Regions from separate parts of the Corynebacterium sp. p3-SID1194 genome, predicted to be linked through region 2. Evidence: predicted binding sites of a transcription regulator. Region 2 holds the regulator's gene; each other region holds the start of a gene.
The links. The regulator LexA, encoded in region 2, represses DNA repair genes until DNA is damaged. The targets are predictions, from matches to a motif close to CGAACANNTGTTCG.
Positions count from the first base shown of each region.

Region 1: the regulator LexA is predicted to act here: its motif matches at 3,218-3,231, upstream of M3G19_RS00780 (HNH endonuclease signature motif containing protein).
Region 3: the regulator LexA is predicted to act here: its motif matches at 2,710-2,723, upstream of M3G19_RS03410 (SAV_6107 family HEPN domain-containing protein).

Region 1 is NZ_JALXWY010000001.1:153,720-158,909, forward strand. It holds gene M3G19_RS00760 (phosphoglycerate kinase) at 1-1,138, shown strand, start outside; gene tpiA (triose-phosphate isomerase) at 1,159-1,944, shown strand; gene secG (preprotein translocase subunit SecG) at 2,053-2,289, shown strand; gene M3G19_RS00775 (tol-pal system YbgF family protein) at 2,302-3,156, opposite strand; gene M3G19_RS00780 (HNH endonuclease signature motif containing protein) at 3,466-4,533, shown strand; gene pgl (6-phosphogluconolactonase) at 4,651-5,190, opposite strand, start outside.
Region 2 is NZ_JALXWY010000001.1:13,435-18,624, forward strand. It holds gene M3G19_RS00070 (1-phosphofructokinase family hexose kinase) at 1-712, opposite strand, end outside; gene M3G19_RS00075 (DeoR/GlpR family DNA-binding transcription regulator) at 856-1,635, opposite strand; gene lexA (transcriptional repressor LexA) at 1,767-2,441, opposite strand; gene M3G19_RS00085 (hypothetical protein) at 2,720-3,091, shown strand; gene nrdR (transcriptional regulator NrdR) at 3,167-3,631, shown strand; gene hrpA (ATP-dependent RNA helicase HrpA) at 3,668-5,190, opposite strand, start outside.
Region 3 is NZ_JALXWY010000003.1:23,028-28,217, forward strand. It holds gene rsmH (16S rRNA (cytosine(1402)-N(4))-methyltransferase RsmH) at 1-396, opposite strand, end outside; gene mraZ (division/cell wall cluster transcriptional repressor MraZ) at 610-1,044, opposite strand; gene M3G19_RS03405 (DUF3040 domain-containing protein) at 1,641-2,033, opposite strand; gene M3G19_RS03410 (SAV_6107 family HEPN domain-containing protein) at 2,148-2,585, opposite strand; gene M3G19_RS03415 (N-acetyltransferase) at 2,840-3,415, shown strand; gene M3G19_RS03420 (polyprenyl synthetase family protein) at 3,465-4,562, shown strand; gene M3G19_RS03425 (alpha-(1->6)-mannopyranosyltransferase A) at 4,576-5,190, shown strand, end outside.

The DNA of each region.
Region 1 (5,190 bases), 140 kb from region 2:
GCTCGACGACGACGGCAACATCACGGACGCCGGACGCATCGACGCGTCGCTGCGCACCATCAAGGCGCTTATCGACGGCGGCGCCAAGGTCATCCTCACCGCCCACCTCGGCCGCCCCAAAGGTGAAGTCAACCCGAAGTACTCCCTAAAGCCTGTGGCAGAGGCCCTGTCCGACAAGCTCGGTCAGTACGTCGCCCTGGCATCCGACGTCACCGGCGAGGATGCTCACGAGCGTGCCAACGGCCTGTCCGAGGGCGATGTCCTCCTCGTCGAGAATGTGCGTTTCGACGGCCGTGAGACCTCCAAGGACGAGTCCGAGCGCGGCACCTTCGCCGACGAGCTCGCTGCCCTGGCCGCAGACAACGGCGCCTTCGTCTCCGACGGCTTCGGCGTTGTCCACCGCGCACAGGCCTCCGTGTTTGACGTAGCGAAGCGTCTTCCCGCTTACGCCGGCTACCTCGTCCAGGACGAGGTGGAAAAGCTCGCCTCTGTCAAGGACAACCCGACCTCCCCGTACGTCGTCGTGCTCGGTGGCTCCAAGGTCTCCGACAAGCTCGGTGTCATCGAGGCGCTGGCCGAGAAGGCCGACAAGGTCATCATCGGCGGCGGCATGTGCTACACCTTCCTCACCGCGCAGGGCCACAACACCCAGGCCTCCCTGCTGCAGGAAGAGATGGTGGACACCTGTAAGGAACTCATCGAGAAGTACGGCGACAAGATCGTCCTGCCGGTCGACCTCGTGGTCGCCTCCGAATTCGACAACGATGCCGACCGCAAGGTCGTCGACCTCGACGGCACCCCTGAAGGCTGGATGTCGCTCGACATCGGCCCGGAGACCGCCAAGAAGTACGCAGAGATCATCGCCGACTCCAAGACCGTGTTCTGGAACGGCCCCATGGGCGTGTTCGAGAAGCCGAACTTCGCCGACGGCACCCGCGCCGTCGCCCAGGCCATGATCGACGCCACCGCGAACAACGGCTCCTTCACCGTCGTCGGCGGCGGCGACTCCGCAGCATCGGTGCGCACACTCGGCCTCGACGAGAACGGCTTCTCCCACATCTCCACCGGCGGCGGCGCGTCCCTCGAGCTCGTCGAAGGTAAGGAACTTCCGGGCGTCGCCGTCCTGGAACAGAACTAGAGCGAAAGGAGCCACTACTAATGGCACGCACACCACTGATCGCCGGCAACTGGAAGATGAACCACGACCACCTCGAGGCCATCTCCCAGGCGCAGCGCCTCGCATTCGCGCTGCCGGGCGACTACTACGAGGATGTCGACGTCGCGCTCACCGTCCCCTTCACCGATTTGCGGTCCCTGCAGACCCTCGTCCAGGGTGACAAGCTGAAGATCACCTACGGCGCCCAAGACGTCTCCGCCCACGAGTCCGGTGCCTACACCGGCGAGATCTCCGCGGCGATGCTGGCCAAGCTGGACTGCACGTGGGTCGTCGTCGGCCACTCCGAGCGCCGCGATTACCACAACGAGTCCAACGAACTCGTCGCCTCTAAAGCCAAGGCCGCACTCGACAACGGCATCAGCCCGATCGTCTGTGTCGGTGAGCCCTTGGAGGTGCGGGAGGCAGGGGAGCACGTGGGCTTCGTCGTCAAGCAAACGCGCGAATCTCTCGCTGGCCTGTCTACCGAGGAACTCTCCAAGACCGTGATCGCCTACGAGCCCGTGTGGGCCATCGGCTCCGGCAAGAGCGCGTCCGCCGAAGACGCCCAGGAGATCTGCGCCGCAATCCGCGGCCTCATCGCCGAGCTTTCCGACGACACCGTCGCCTCCTCCATCCGCATCCTCTACGGCGGTTCCGTGAAAGCCGACACCATTGCCGACATCATCGGCCAGCCCGATGTCGACGGTGGCCTCGTCGGCGGCGCATCCCTCGACGGCAACGACTTCGCCAAACTCGTCGCCGCCGCAGGCGACGCAGTCCGCGCCTAGAGGCCCTCACCCCAAAGCTTCCCCGGCACGTCGATGCTGGGGAAGCTTGCCCGTTCATGTAACATGTGAACGGTTAACCGCCCGTACCCGATATGGAGGCATCTTCACATGACCCTCGCACTGCAGATCATCCTCGTCATCGCATCCCTGCTGATGACTGTCTTCGTTCTGCTGCACAAGGGCAAAGGTGGCGGCCTGTCCTCCCTCTTCGGCGGCGGCGTCCAGGCGAACCTGTCCGGTTCCACCGTCGTGGAGAAGAACCTCGACCGCTACACCGTGGCCGTGGCGATCATCTGGATCGTCTGCATCATCGGCCTCAACCTGATCCAGGCATACGGCCTGTAAGAATCAGACCGCCTAAATCAGCCCCTGATCCTTCAAGAACTGGAGGTAACGCGGGGGCTCTTCTTCAAAAATCTCCGGGACCATCATGTATGCCGCGATGAGCCCGTTTGCGGCTGGTCGCTCGTAGCCGAGCTCGTACTCGCACTGACCCAGCCGCAGTTGGATATACGGGTTCTCGATTCCGCCGGGGGATTGCGTTGCCTCGAAGAACGCATCGCGGGCGGCCTGCCAGTCACCAAGTTCTATTAGGGCATCGCCCATTGTGCCGAAGAACCACATGGCCCCGTCCGCCAACCGGGGATTACCCAGAAGTGCCAAACCTTGGTGGCACAACTCGATGGCAGAACGGTAATCCTCGGCATCCATCAGATCATTGATGCGCTCGGCGAGTTCTTGCACCTCCGGTGAGTCGACTTCGGATTCCTGTGCGGGATTTTCTTCGGGACTGGTGATCTCACCCGTAGCGACAGCCACATAAGTCTTGTCCTTGCCGAACCCGGCCGTACCGAACTCTTCGTACAGATCGGAAAAGATCGCCCGTGCCCGCTCTTTGGAGCCAACGTGCCATTCGATCACACCCTCGTAGAACCGGCGTTCCTGGTCGTCTTCCGGGTACCACCGGGCGAAGCGGTGGAACCACCGAGCCATGTCGTTGTAGGCGCCCAGTCGCATCATCTGCGCCAATGCGGTGTTCAGAATGAGTTTGAGCTTCTCGGTGTCTTCCTCATCACCGGGGAACATGGCCCACATCTGGTTGTACAAAGCGACCAGCGTCGAAGCGTCGCCCTGCTCTACCGCTGCGTCGATGCGAGGATCCAGCTCTTGTTTGAAAATGCGTTTGAAGTTCTTCCAGGCTGCTTCATCCATTGGTGCTCCTACGGGTCGTTGTGCGCGGACTTGGTTATCCGGCCTTGCGCCCGAATGTAGACGAATATGTAGTTGTCCAGTTTTGAATTCGCTGGGCGTTCACTGATCTCGATGTCGACGACGGCCTTCTCCCGCTTTCGCTTGACGACGCCACTCTGTCTCCCACACCACCCCGCCCACGCCCTTTCACCGGCGTGCGGCGGGGTTTCGGCCATTTCTGTGCCCTGTGACCTGCCTGTTTAGGCGATGTCTACTGAAGTAGACATTGTTTGGTGGATCTCGGGTTGCGGGGCGTTTAACGTTTGTGTCATGAACCAATTCGCGGCGCATGTGGGCGCAGGCAATGCTATCGACTTGCTGGGGAGTTTCGATGCCCAGCAGCTTGTCGACGCCGGTGCTAACCCCACCCGCGTTGCCGATTGGAAAGGCGTCTACGAGGTCTACTACGGAAAGACTCGATTTTCCCGCCAGCAGGCTAATGCTGTTCGTGTTGCCCGCCAGACGGCGAAGTCACTGGATCAGTTGGTGCTCATCGAGCAGCGAGTCCGCAAGTTGGGCACGGAGAAAGAAAAGTGGAAGATCCGCCTGGCGTTGTTGTCTGTGCGCGGGAACTATGAGACGTTGAAGCGCCGCGCCAAAGACATCGTTCCTGAGGTGGATACACCTGCTCCTGAGTCGTCGGTGCGGTTCGGTAAGGAGCGGAAAGGTAAGCGCACTTTTAGTGCTACTGGTGATGCGAGTGATATCGCTGCTCTTGAGTACGCCCTGCGCCGAAACCTGGATGCTAATCGTCCTGAGGGTCCGCAGATGTACGAGGCGTTCCACGACCTACTGCACAACGATGGTGCTGTCGCTGATGCTGTCCCACGCCCGCTGGTCCAGATTCCGTTGCCGGATTACATCTCGATCCTCGGCGGCCAAGGCGATGACACCATCCTGGGGCTGTCTGATGGCACCACAATGACTGGTGCGGAGTACTTGATGCACCATCACTCCAAAGACCTTGAGGTGGCGTTGTTTCACCCGCAGGCAGGTCCGGTGAACCTGTATAACACGAAACGGTTCGCCAATAAGAAACAACGCGACCTCGCCCGGGCAACACTGACGACGTGTCCTGTGCCGGATTGCCGGCATGCTGCCGATAACTGCGAGGTCCACCACATCACCCCCTGGGCCCGCGGTGGGCCGACGAATATGAATAACCTGTCGGTGTTGTGCAGGTACCACAACCGCACCAACGACGATGACCCCGACAGGAACAACAGGGGTCGAATACAGATGCGCGATGGGACACCGACATGGATCTCACCGCGCGGAACACCAGTGGCGAACAAGACACACCAATACGGTGCCATGCACCTACTGTTCGGGAAATAGCGAAAAGGCCGCAGACACAGTCTGACCACGCTTATCGCGTGAGTCAGGCATGTCCACGGCCAGTTCGGCACGCCCGAAAACTTGCGCAGGGCCTGCGCCAGAGTGCTGGGAGAAGAGCTACTGCGCCGGGGTGAAAGCGTCCTCGGTGACGAAGAGCGTGGTATCCGCGAGGGCGGGAACGCGCGTGACGGGCCATTCGTCGGAGGGCTCGCCGTCCACGAGGTGGCTGATGGCTTCGGCCTTCTCGGAGCCGGAGACAAGGAGCCAGACCTGCTTCGCGCGGGCAACGGCGGGAAGCGTCAGGGTGATGCGCTCAGCGGGCGGCTTCGGGGAGTCGGTGACACCGACGACGAGCTTGTCTTCTTCGCTCAGCTGCGGCGAGGAGGGGAACAGCGAGTTGATGTGGCCGTCGGGGCCCATGCCCAGGAGGTGGAGGTCGAAGCCTCGGGGAGCGTGCTGGTGGATGGCGTTGGAGTAGTTCGCGGCTGCGTCGTCGAGCGGAAGGTTGCCGGGGCGATAGCCGTGAATATTGGACTCCGGGATATTGACGTGGTTGAGCAGGGCGTACCGTGCCTGTCCTTCGTTGGAGTCCGGGTCGTAGACGGGGACGTTGCGCTCGTCGCCGAAGAAGACGTGGATGCGGGACCAGTCGAGGTT
Region 2 (5,190 bases):
CGCCGAGGGTGACGAGTACGTCGCTGATGCCTTTTTCGACGAGCTCCCGCGCGGCATCTGCGACCTGTTCGAAGCAGCCGCTTTCTGCTTGGCGTTGGAGCTCGGCACCGTCGCGTCCGCAGAGTTGACCGAGCTCAAAAGCATTCGGCTTGACGACGTCCGGCGTCGCCCCGTTCACCTGTTCCCCCAGCTGTTTGAGCGGTTCGTCCGAAGTGTCTACAGCGATCAGCACCTCGGGGCAGGTCGCGCGCAGAGCGCGGATGAGCGCCGGGTACCAATCTGCCGGTGCTCCTGGCGGAAGCGACCCGGCGAGGACCACTGCCTTCGTTGCCGGTGAGGATGCAGCCGTAGTGAGCTCCGCTTCAAGCGCTCGCATGACGGTCTCCGTGAGCGCTGCGCCGGGCTCGTTGAGCTTGGTCGTTCGCCCGTCGGCTTCGGTGACGGTGGTATTCGTCCGGACTGCACCGTCGACCGGAATCGTCCGCAGTGGGAGACCAGCCCGAGCCGTAAGAGCGACAAAGGGGTCGTGCTGGGCGGCGGGCGCGATGGCGACGGTGTCGCGGCCGGCTTTCACCATGGCGCTGGCGACGTTGATTCCTTTACCCCCGGGCTGCCGGAGACTGCGGGTCACGCGGAGTACTCCGCCGAGTTCAAGACGGTTGACGCACATTGTCACGTCGATGCTCGGGTTGGCGGTGAATGTCACAATCACGTGGCGTGTCCCTTCCTGGCCCTTAGCGTGCGCAGGGTGAGCCTCCTCCAATATGGGGGTAGAGGAGTCGCGTCCCTCTATGTCCGAGTATGCCCGGTTGTGTGACTGTGCTCAACAATCGGGTCACCAGCGCGGGAAGGGGATTACTCGGCCAGGATCACGTCGACGCCGAGCTCGGTGAGCTCATCGACGAAGGATGGCGGTGCGTCGGTGTCCGTGATAACGACGTCGACACTGTCGAGCCCCGCGAAGCTGACCAGGTAATCGCTTCCCAACTTCGAGGAATCGCACAGCACAACTACCTTCCGGGCATTGGTCACCATTGCCGATTTCACAGCCGCTTCCTGGGCGTCGGCCGTCGATAAGCCGTGATCGACGGTGAGGGCATTGGTGCCGATGAACGCGACGTCGGCACGCAAAAGCGCGAGTGTGCGAAGCGCTGTGTCCCCGACAACTGCCTGCGTAATGGCGCGCACAGTACCGCCGAGCAACTGGATGTTGAGCTTTCCCGAGCTGGACAGATCGACTGCGATCGGCAAAGAATTCGTCACGAACGACAATGACGGTGCACCAGGCGCGTCTTTGATCAATCCTGCGAGGACGTTGGTCGTCGTGCCCGCGTCGAGGAAGACCGACCCTTCGCCGGAAGGCAAAAACTGCAGCGCAGCTTTCGCGATCGCTGACTTCGCCGTCGTCGCCGAGCGGAGGCGGGTGTCCAAGGGAAGCTCTGTGGTCAGGTACGACTGACTCGACACCGCACCGCCGTGCACGCGCTGAATAATGCCGTCGCGGTCGAGGACAGCAAGGTCGCGGCGGATTGTTTCAGCTGTGACATCGAATCTATCGGAGAGTTCGGTAACGTTGACGCGCCCCTCGACTGCTGTCAGGGACGCGATCTGGCGGCGCCGTTCTTCGGCGTACATGGGCACTTCCTTCCGGGGCCTCGAACATCGCGTGCGAGGCATTCACACTCGTGCACCATTATTCCCACAAAGTGAACGCAATCGGGCCAGCGGGTGTCCGGGTGTGCCCGATTCACCCCCGGACGGGGAGATTAGAGCCGGCGGAAAACGGAGACAACCAGACCCATGATTTCCGCATCGTCGCCCTTAATGGGGGCAAAAGCTTCGTTGTGGGGCAGAAGCCACACACCGGAGGAGTCTTGGTGGAATTCCTTGACGGTCGCCTCCCCGTCGATAAGCGCGGCGACGAATTGCCCTTCCTCCGCGACGGGCTGCGTGCGGACGGCGACCCAGTCTCCGTCGAGGATGCCCGCATCGCGCATGGATTCGCCGACGACCTGGAGAAGATAGAGATCGCCGTCGCCGACGAGCTCCTCGGGCAGCGGGAAATACTCCGACACATTCTCTTCCGCCAGGATTGGGTTGCCTGCTGCTATCTGGCCGAGCACCGGGATGTAACGCGGGGCAGCTGCATCTTCCGGCGTCGGCTCCGGCTTGCGGGTTTTGCGACCGGCGGTCTCAGGCAGGTGGCGCAGGTCGACGGCACGCGGCTTATTCGGGTCGCGCCGCAAAAAGCCCTTCTTCTCCAGCTCTTTGAGTTGGTATGCCACCGAGGACGTCGATTGCAGACCCGCAGCATCCCCGATCTCGCGGATGCTCGGCGGGTAGCCCCGGAGCACCACCGCATCCTGGATGACCTCCAGAATGCGACGTTGGCGCTCGGTCAACGACTTCAGGTCAGGTTTCTTGTCTTCTCGTTTCGGCATTGGCTGCGTCCTCTTTCTTTCCGTGATCGTCGTTATCGGTGTGGTGGGTGAAAACCCTCACATACTTCGACGACGCTGCCCGGCGTTCGGTTCCCTTGCCTCCTGTTTACCACGTATGAGCAAATTTGTTCGAAATATTTCGCGTGCGCCTAGACAAAAATTCGGAGCCTTGCTATAAATCGAACATAGAAGCTATCGAACACCTACTCGAACGGTGTGGCGGCGGTGGTTCAACCGGGCCATAGAATCGCAAACACACAACAAGAAAGGGAACGACAATGACCATCTCCATCGCACGCACTAACAGCACTGATTCTTTCTCTATGGCGACGCCGCAACGCGTTCAGCCGGCGGATGTCTGGGACCTGGATCGCCGCCGTTCTGGCAATGCCGCGCCGGTGCATGTTCGAACGCTGGAATCATCGAATCGAAAATACGGTCCTATCCCGGACGGTCACTCCGGCAGGGATGAGGGCGGCGCCGATAGTTTCGAAACTCGCCGCGAGAAGACCGGGGCGGCGCTCATGGGTGCGCTCTTCGGTTTGGCCCTGATTGTCGGATCGGCTTTCGGCGGAGCGTTCTCCGGCGGGGATGCCGGCTTTGTCCCGAAGGATGCGGGTAACCAGATTGCGGCTGTCTCGCAGCGCTAGCAAGCAGGGGGACCGTTCGGCCGGGCCGGGCCGGGGCGAAAATAAGGCCGCAGCGAACGGGTAAGATGCAGTGTCGTGCACTGCCCTTTTTGTCAGAACGATAGCTCCCGCGTCTCAGACTCGCGTCTCGTGGACGGCGGAGCAGCCATCCGCCGCCGTCGCGAATGCACGGAGTGCGGGGGACGTTTCACCACCATGGAGAAAGCTGTGTTGACGGTGGTGAAGCGCAACGGGGTCAGCGAGCCCTTCGACCGCGACAAGCTCATCGTCGGCGTGCGCCGCGCGTGCCAAGGTCGCGACGTGTCCGACGACTCGCTGAAGCGACTCGCGCAGGAAGTCGAAGAGATCGTACGCAGCCACGGCAGCTCCCAAATCCCGTCGAATGAGATCGGTCTTGCGATCTTGGAGCCGCTGCGTGCGCTGGATGAGGTCGCGTACCTGCGTTTCGCGTCCGTGTATAAGTCCTTCGAAAGTGCTGATGACTTCGAATCGGAGATCCGTCTCATGCGTCGCAAAGATCGTGGGATGGACGAGCTCTAGCGAACAGCTCGGGATGATCCACTGCCTGATCCGTGGCTAGAGCTTGTCGATCATCTTCTCGATGCGCCGTGGACTCACCGGCTTTGCAGTGCCCAGACGCTGGGCGAACAGGCTCACTCGTAGCTCTTGGATTCGCCAATTGATGTCCTTCACTGCCCGGGATTTCGCGCGGTTAGCGGGCAGGCGTTGGAGCTTGGCATCGCGGTATGCCTTGACATCGTCGATGACGGATTGGCGGTCGGCATCGCGGTCGGGGTCGAGGTTCATGTCGTCGAGACGCGCTTGGATCGCCGACATGTAGCGCGGTAGGTGCTGGAGATTCTCGGTGCCGTGAATCGTGATCGCGTTCTTCGGCAGCAGGAAGCGCATTTGCTGCTTGATGTCGTCGATGGCGGGGCCGTCCCACTTGTCGATTTCGGCGGCGATATTGACGTATTCGACAATTCCGCCGGCGAGGGCGACGACGGAGTGGCGAACGGCACCAGGAACCTGGGGTTTGACCGCGCCCAGCAGTGTCTTGAATTCGTCGGGGGTGCGCACGGGGCCGCCATTTTTCATCATGAGGTCGCGGATTGCGGCCACGCGCGCATCCTCGACGAGTCCAGCGGCACCACCGTGGGGATACTTATCGACGGCCACACGCTGCCGCAACGGCAATCCTTTCGTCATTTGGGAAACGTTGACGGGGATCTGGCGCATCAGCATGGTGAGTGTCGCCGTCATCATGGAGGCATCGGCGGCAGCCTTGGTGGGGAAGACCTTGACGCGGACGCCGTCGGCAGTCGCTTCCAGAGCGGGATACGCATCGACATCGTTGCCTTCGATCGTCGTAGTGACGGTCTCAGGCACGTCGCCGAGGGTATCGGCGGTCCAGTCTTTGGCGGCGTCGGATTCCGCTTTCTTCGTCGCCTTGGCCACAGAAGACGTGATGTGGCCGGCCTGGCGGTTTTTGAGAGCGCTGAGGCTCTTGTCGTGATCGATGATCTTTCCGCGGCGGTCGACGGCAGCGAAGGTCATCGTGAGGTGCGCCGGCAGCGCATTGGGTCGGAAGTCGGACCCGTTGATGCCGTGGCCGCCGAGGGACTGCAAAACGTCGGCGAGCTGTTCGGTGATGGGAGCTTCGAACGGGACGAGCTTGCCCATCGCCCGGTCGGCGAATTCCGGGGCCGGGACAACCGTTTTGCGCAGGGCTTTCGGAAGAGAGCGGATGAGTTCGGTGACCAGTTCCTCGCGTAGTCCGGGCACGAGCCAGTCGAAACCGGTGTCTTCGAGTCCCGCGAGGAGAGGAACAGGGACGAGCACCGTCACACCGTCGAATGGGTCGCCGGGCTCGAATTTGTACTGGAGGTCGTAGTCGATGGAGCCGTGGCGCCAGGTGTCGGGGAAGGCGGTGTCGCCGGCGTCGGCGGAGGCGTCGTAAAGCAATGCCTCGGGGTCGAAGTCGAGGAAGGACGCGTCGTGCTGGCGCTTCTTCTTCCACCATGCGTCGAAGTGGCGTCCGGTGCCGATGTCGTTGGGGACGCGCTGGTCGTAGAAGTCAAAAAGGGTGTCCTCGTCGA
Region 3 (5,190 bases), on a different contig from region 2:
ACGCTCCTCCTGGTCGAGCTGCATCGATGACACGCCAAGATCAAAGAACGCGCCCGCCAATCCCGTCTTGCGGACGCGCTCGAACACAACGTTTTCGTTGCTCGCCAATTCCTCGCCGAGGCAATCGAAGCGGCCCCGGACCGGAACGAACCTGTCGCCAAACCGCGCCAGACGCTTGGTGGCGTTTTCCAGAGCCGCCCCGTCACGATCAATGCCGATCACGGTGGCGTCGGGGAATTCGGTGAGGAAATATTCGGTGTGCCCGCCGGCACCCAGCGTGCCGTCGACGATCACGGTCTCAGCTCCGAAGCGTTCTACTGCCGGGCGCAGCAGATCGCCCATGCGGTCGCGCATAACGGGGACGTGACCATGGTTGGCATCGACACCGAAGTCCATGTCCGACTTCTGCAACGTGTCATGTGCCATGTGGTCCACCCCCCTTGTGCCTGGTGTGCCGTGCTACGGATTAGGTCTGACTGCGGTTGAAAGAATCTGTTCTAACGGGGAACGTGTAGGGCCCTGCTCGGGGCGGTCATTCTGATATCGGGGAAGTACACCAGAACGACTCGCGCCCCGAGCAGAGTCCGTACACGCTCTCCGCTCGCCCGCTTAGAGCAGGCCCGAGAGAATGTCGTCCTCATCGGCCGCCGAGAAAGCGGCCTCCGTATTTTCTTGGTATTTCTGCCAGGACTCGGCGTCCCAGATTTCCAAGAAATCCACCGAACCGATGACCACGCATTCCTTGGACAAGTTCGCGTAGTCCCGGTGCGCCGGTGACAGCGTGATGCGACCCGAACCGTCCAGCGTCTGCTCATCCGCACTTGCCGCCAAGTTTCGGATAAAGGCACGCGCCTTCGGGTTCGTGCGGGAAACCGCAGCCGCTTTACGCGCGCGTGCCGCGAATTCCTCGCGGGGATAGACCGCCAGCGAGTGGTCTTGCCCCTTGGTCACCATCAGCCCGTCCGCCAGTCCTTCACGGAACTTGGCGGGCAACGTCAGGCGCCCTTTGTCATCCAGCTTGGGGGTATAGGTGCCAAGAAACATCCGGCGCCCTACCTTCCTTCGCTCAATGACTCCGGCTGTGAATTTTTGTCAGATCCGACCCGGCATCGTCACACCGGCCCTTCACTGTCCCCCACTTTAACCCACTCTCCCCCACAAACGCCACATTGGAACACAAAATTCTTTCCGCGTGTCACGAATTCACAGTTCAGCACACTGATCACACGTGGCGCGTCCACCCACCCCCTCTAGCCACATTCCACCACATCTGCCCCTAATCGCCCTTTACTACCCCACCATCACCACCAATACCGCCACGACCGATCGACATTCCCGCAGGAAAAACGGATCACGCCATGACCAAGAGGCCCCAGTGGGTGAAAGTGGGGAGCCTGAGTGGAGGAAAGTGGGAAACCCAGGTGGAGGGAAGTGGGAAGCCGAGCAAAAAGGCACTACACAGGCGAGATACCGTGATGCGCGCACAAAAATTCCCCCTCACGTTTCCGTAAGAGGGTTTGAAACTATTCCGTTAAAGGGTCGGAAACCTATCTAGTTAGGCAGGCTCTCTTGCCTAGTTGGGCAGGCCGCTTGGTCGGGCCTTCACGCCGGGAGGGCGGCAACTGAATTAGGAGGACGGCTTACTGACCTTCGAAGCGACGGCGGAAGTTCTCTTCCATCCGGGAGCTGCGACCTTCGCGGCGCAACTGCGGTCCGGCGCTTTGAGCGCGCGATGGCACGTTCTCCTGGGCCGGTGCACGCAGCCCCCAAATGCCGCCGATGAACATGACAACGAATCCGAGAATGCTGAGTGCCACAAACCAGATGCTTTCAGCAGCCAGGGCGACGCCCGCAATGAGCAGCACGAGGCCGAGCACAATGAGGGCAACGGCCCGCATGGTCGGCCGGAACCCGCCGTCAGCAGATCCACGCTCAGGCGCAGAAGCCACCGTCGACCCGAACTTCGGATCGTCGGCCATCAGCGACTCCTCGATTTCGCGGAGCAACTTCTGTTCCTGCTCAGATAAAGCCACTTTCACTCCCAGCCTGGTTTGGTCGCTGTCTTCTTCGAACTACAACGCGCCACGGCGCCGTTTTGTTCCCTTCATCATAGCGCCCCGACACCACCGCAGAACAGTCACAGCAGGCTAGGCGGCGGTCATGCCACTTCCCTCCCCGGCCGTCTCCCCGAAGAACTCGGAAGCCAACTGAACAAGACGTTCGACATCCCCACGTTGCGGATTCAGCTCGATCCCGGACGCGACTCTCCCCCTCAGCCGCGAGAATCCGGAGAACGCATTCGCCCAATACGCTCCACGAGCCCCTGTGAGTGCAAGCTTGTCCCACGCACTCGTGGGCAGACGCTTCCGCTTGGCCACCGCTGCCGACTGCGCAATCACGGCCCCTGCGGTACGCAGTGCCGCGCGGTACGCACTTTCCAGAGCCAGGTCGTATGCGCCGGCAGCGAGCTGCGCATGCGCATCCTCGAGCAGCGCACGCCCCGAAGCCAGAAATTCATCATGCTGCAAGGTCGCGGGCACCGCCCCGTACACCGCGCCCGTCGTCGCTGAGATCACGCTCGACATCTGACTCTCCTCCTCGTTTCACTACCGTTCCGCCCGGCGTTCACATTCCTGTTCGCGTCCTCATTTCCAATTACTTTGTGAGCCTCACACTAGAAACCGAGCCGGACACAGCCCGCCGACAGTTCGAACATGTTTTCGAACTATTGCCCCACTTCGTATCAATACCCCGTAATGACCTGCAGCTTCAGCCATGTCGGGGTGTGGATAAGCTGAATCAGACGCACCCACGCGTCCTGCATGGTTCGATGGAAACCGTGTCCGTCACCATCCGCGAGCTGTCCCCGCACGAATTCACCGCCATGGCTCCCGAACTCGTGGGCCTCTACATCACGGCGATGCGCTACCCCATTGCCATCCACGACCAACGCGTGACTGTCTGGCGCCGCGATTCGCTGGAACGGGACTTCACGGCCGTCGCCGCATTCGCCCAGGAGCAGCTCGCCGGTGTGGCTTATGGTTTCCGAGGCTCACAGAAACGCTGGTGGGACCAGCAGCTTCGACGCGGACTAGTGAATAGCCACGCGATGACGCCAGAGATGACCGCGGTCGTGGAGAACTATTTCGAGCTAGCGGAAATTCACGTGGCCCCGCATCTCCAGGGCCACGGCATCGGCAGAGCCCTCATTGAAAGACTGCTCAGCCGGGCATCGCAGCCACATGTCTTGCTCTCCACCCCCGAAGTGCCGAACGAGGGCAATGCCGCGTTCGGCCTCTACCGCTCGCTCGGCTTTGAAGATGTGCTCCGCGATTTCCGTTACACCGGTGATCCGCGCCCCTTCGCGGTGCTTGGCCGGACATTGCCGTTGGAGATCAGCACCCCGGTAAAGTGAGTGGTAATCGTCCATCCTCCCCTCCGTGCGGCAGAAGGAGACACCACTTTTGAGCGAGCGCACACCTCACATTGCGGTAGCAGATGTCCCAGCAGCAGTGGAACGAGAGCTGGAAGCATTCTTCGGGGACAACGCGGCGTCGATAAGCGAAATCGGCGCTCCCGTCGCTGAGGCCGTGGGGCACTTGCGCAATTTCGTGCTCGGCGGAGGCAAGCGCATCCGTCCCACCTACGGTTGGGTGGGATACGCGGCGACCGTCGGTGCCCACGGCGGCGGCGAGGACCCGGCGGACGTACTTCGTGCGGTCAGCGCCCTCGAGCTCATTCAAGCGTGCGCGCTCGTCCACGACGACATCATCGATGCCTCGGACACCCGACGTGGCAAGCCCACGGTCCACCGTGCAATCGCAGCGGAACATGCGCAACGCGGCTGGCACGGCGACGCTGACAAATATGGTGAGAATGTCGCGATCCTCATTGGCGATCTTGCTCTGGCCTGGGCCGACGATATGTGGCGCTACTCCGGCGTGAGCGATGAAGCGCTGCTGCGCGCGGCTGAACCGTGGCGCGGTATGCGCGCGGAGGTCATCGGTGGGCAGATCCTCGACATCGCCTTGGAAGCCTCCGGCATCGAAAGCGTGGAGATGGCAGATTCTGTCAACCGCTACAAGACCGCCGCCTACACGGTGGAACGTCCGCTCCACCTTGGTGCGGCATTGGCAGGAGCGGACGAGACGACTATCGCTGCGCTGCGCGGATACGGTCGAGATATCGGCATTGCCTTCCAGCTCCGCGACGATCTTCTGGGCGTCTTCGGCGACCCTGAGGTGACCGGTAAGCCGGCAGGCGACGATCTGCGCGAAGGCAAGCGGACCGTGCTCTACGCACTTGCGTTGCAAGCCGCGGACGCATCAGATCCGGCTGCTGCAGAAAAACTGCGTGCTGGAATCGGCACCGCCACGGCCCCCGACGACATCGCGGAACTGGCACGCATCATCGAGTCGACCGGCGCTGTGGACGTCACGGAAGAGCGCATCACGCGTCTGACCGAGTCCGGATTAAAGCATCTGGAGAACGCCCACATCACCGACGACGCCGTGGAGACCCTCACGTCCCTGGCTATCAAGTCCACGGCCCGGCGCAAATAGAGGCGCCTGTCCGATGACCGTACGACTCTCCCCGAAAACCGCGCTGTGGTTGGGCACTGCCGGCGCCGTCCTCATGGTGATCGGCTCCTTTGGCGCGGGCGCAACGAGGAACCACGGCGGGGTGCTCGATGCTTTCGGTGTCGCCTTCCTGTCGTACGGCCACGGCCGGGGCCTACTCAACATCGCGTTGACCGCAGGGCTTGTGCTTCTCGTGCTCGGTTGGGTCGCCGTCGGCCGGTATGTGCTGGCTGACCGCACTGAGCCTGGCGTGCGCGACCGGTGTGAATTCGCACGGGCGTCACTGTGGTCTGCCACTGCCCCACTCCTGCTCGCCGCGCCGCTGATGTCGCGCGACATCTACTCCTACCTCATGCAGGGCGCCATGGTCCGCGACGGTTTCGACCCGTATTCGGAAGGCGCCGCTGTAAACCCCGGCCCGTATTTGCTGGAAGTCTCCCACGACTGGCGCAACACCACCACGCCCTACGGCCCGCTGCACCTGTGGATCGGCAACGGAGTGACCAGTTTTGTCGGCGACAATGTCATGGCGGGCATCATCTGCTACAAATTCATCTCCCTCGCTGGTTTCGCCGCCATTGCGTGGGCTGTCCCGAAGATCGCGCGTTTC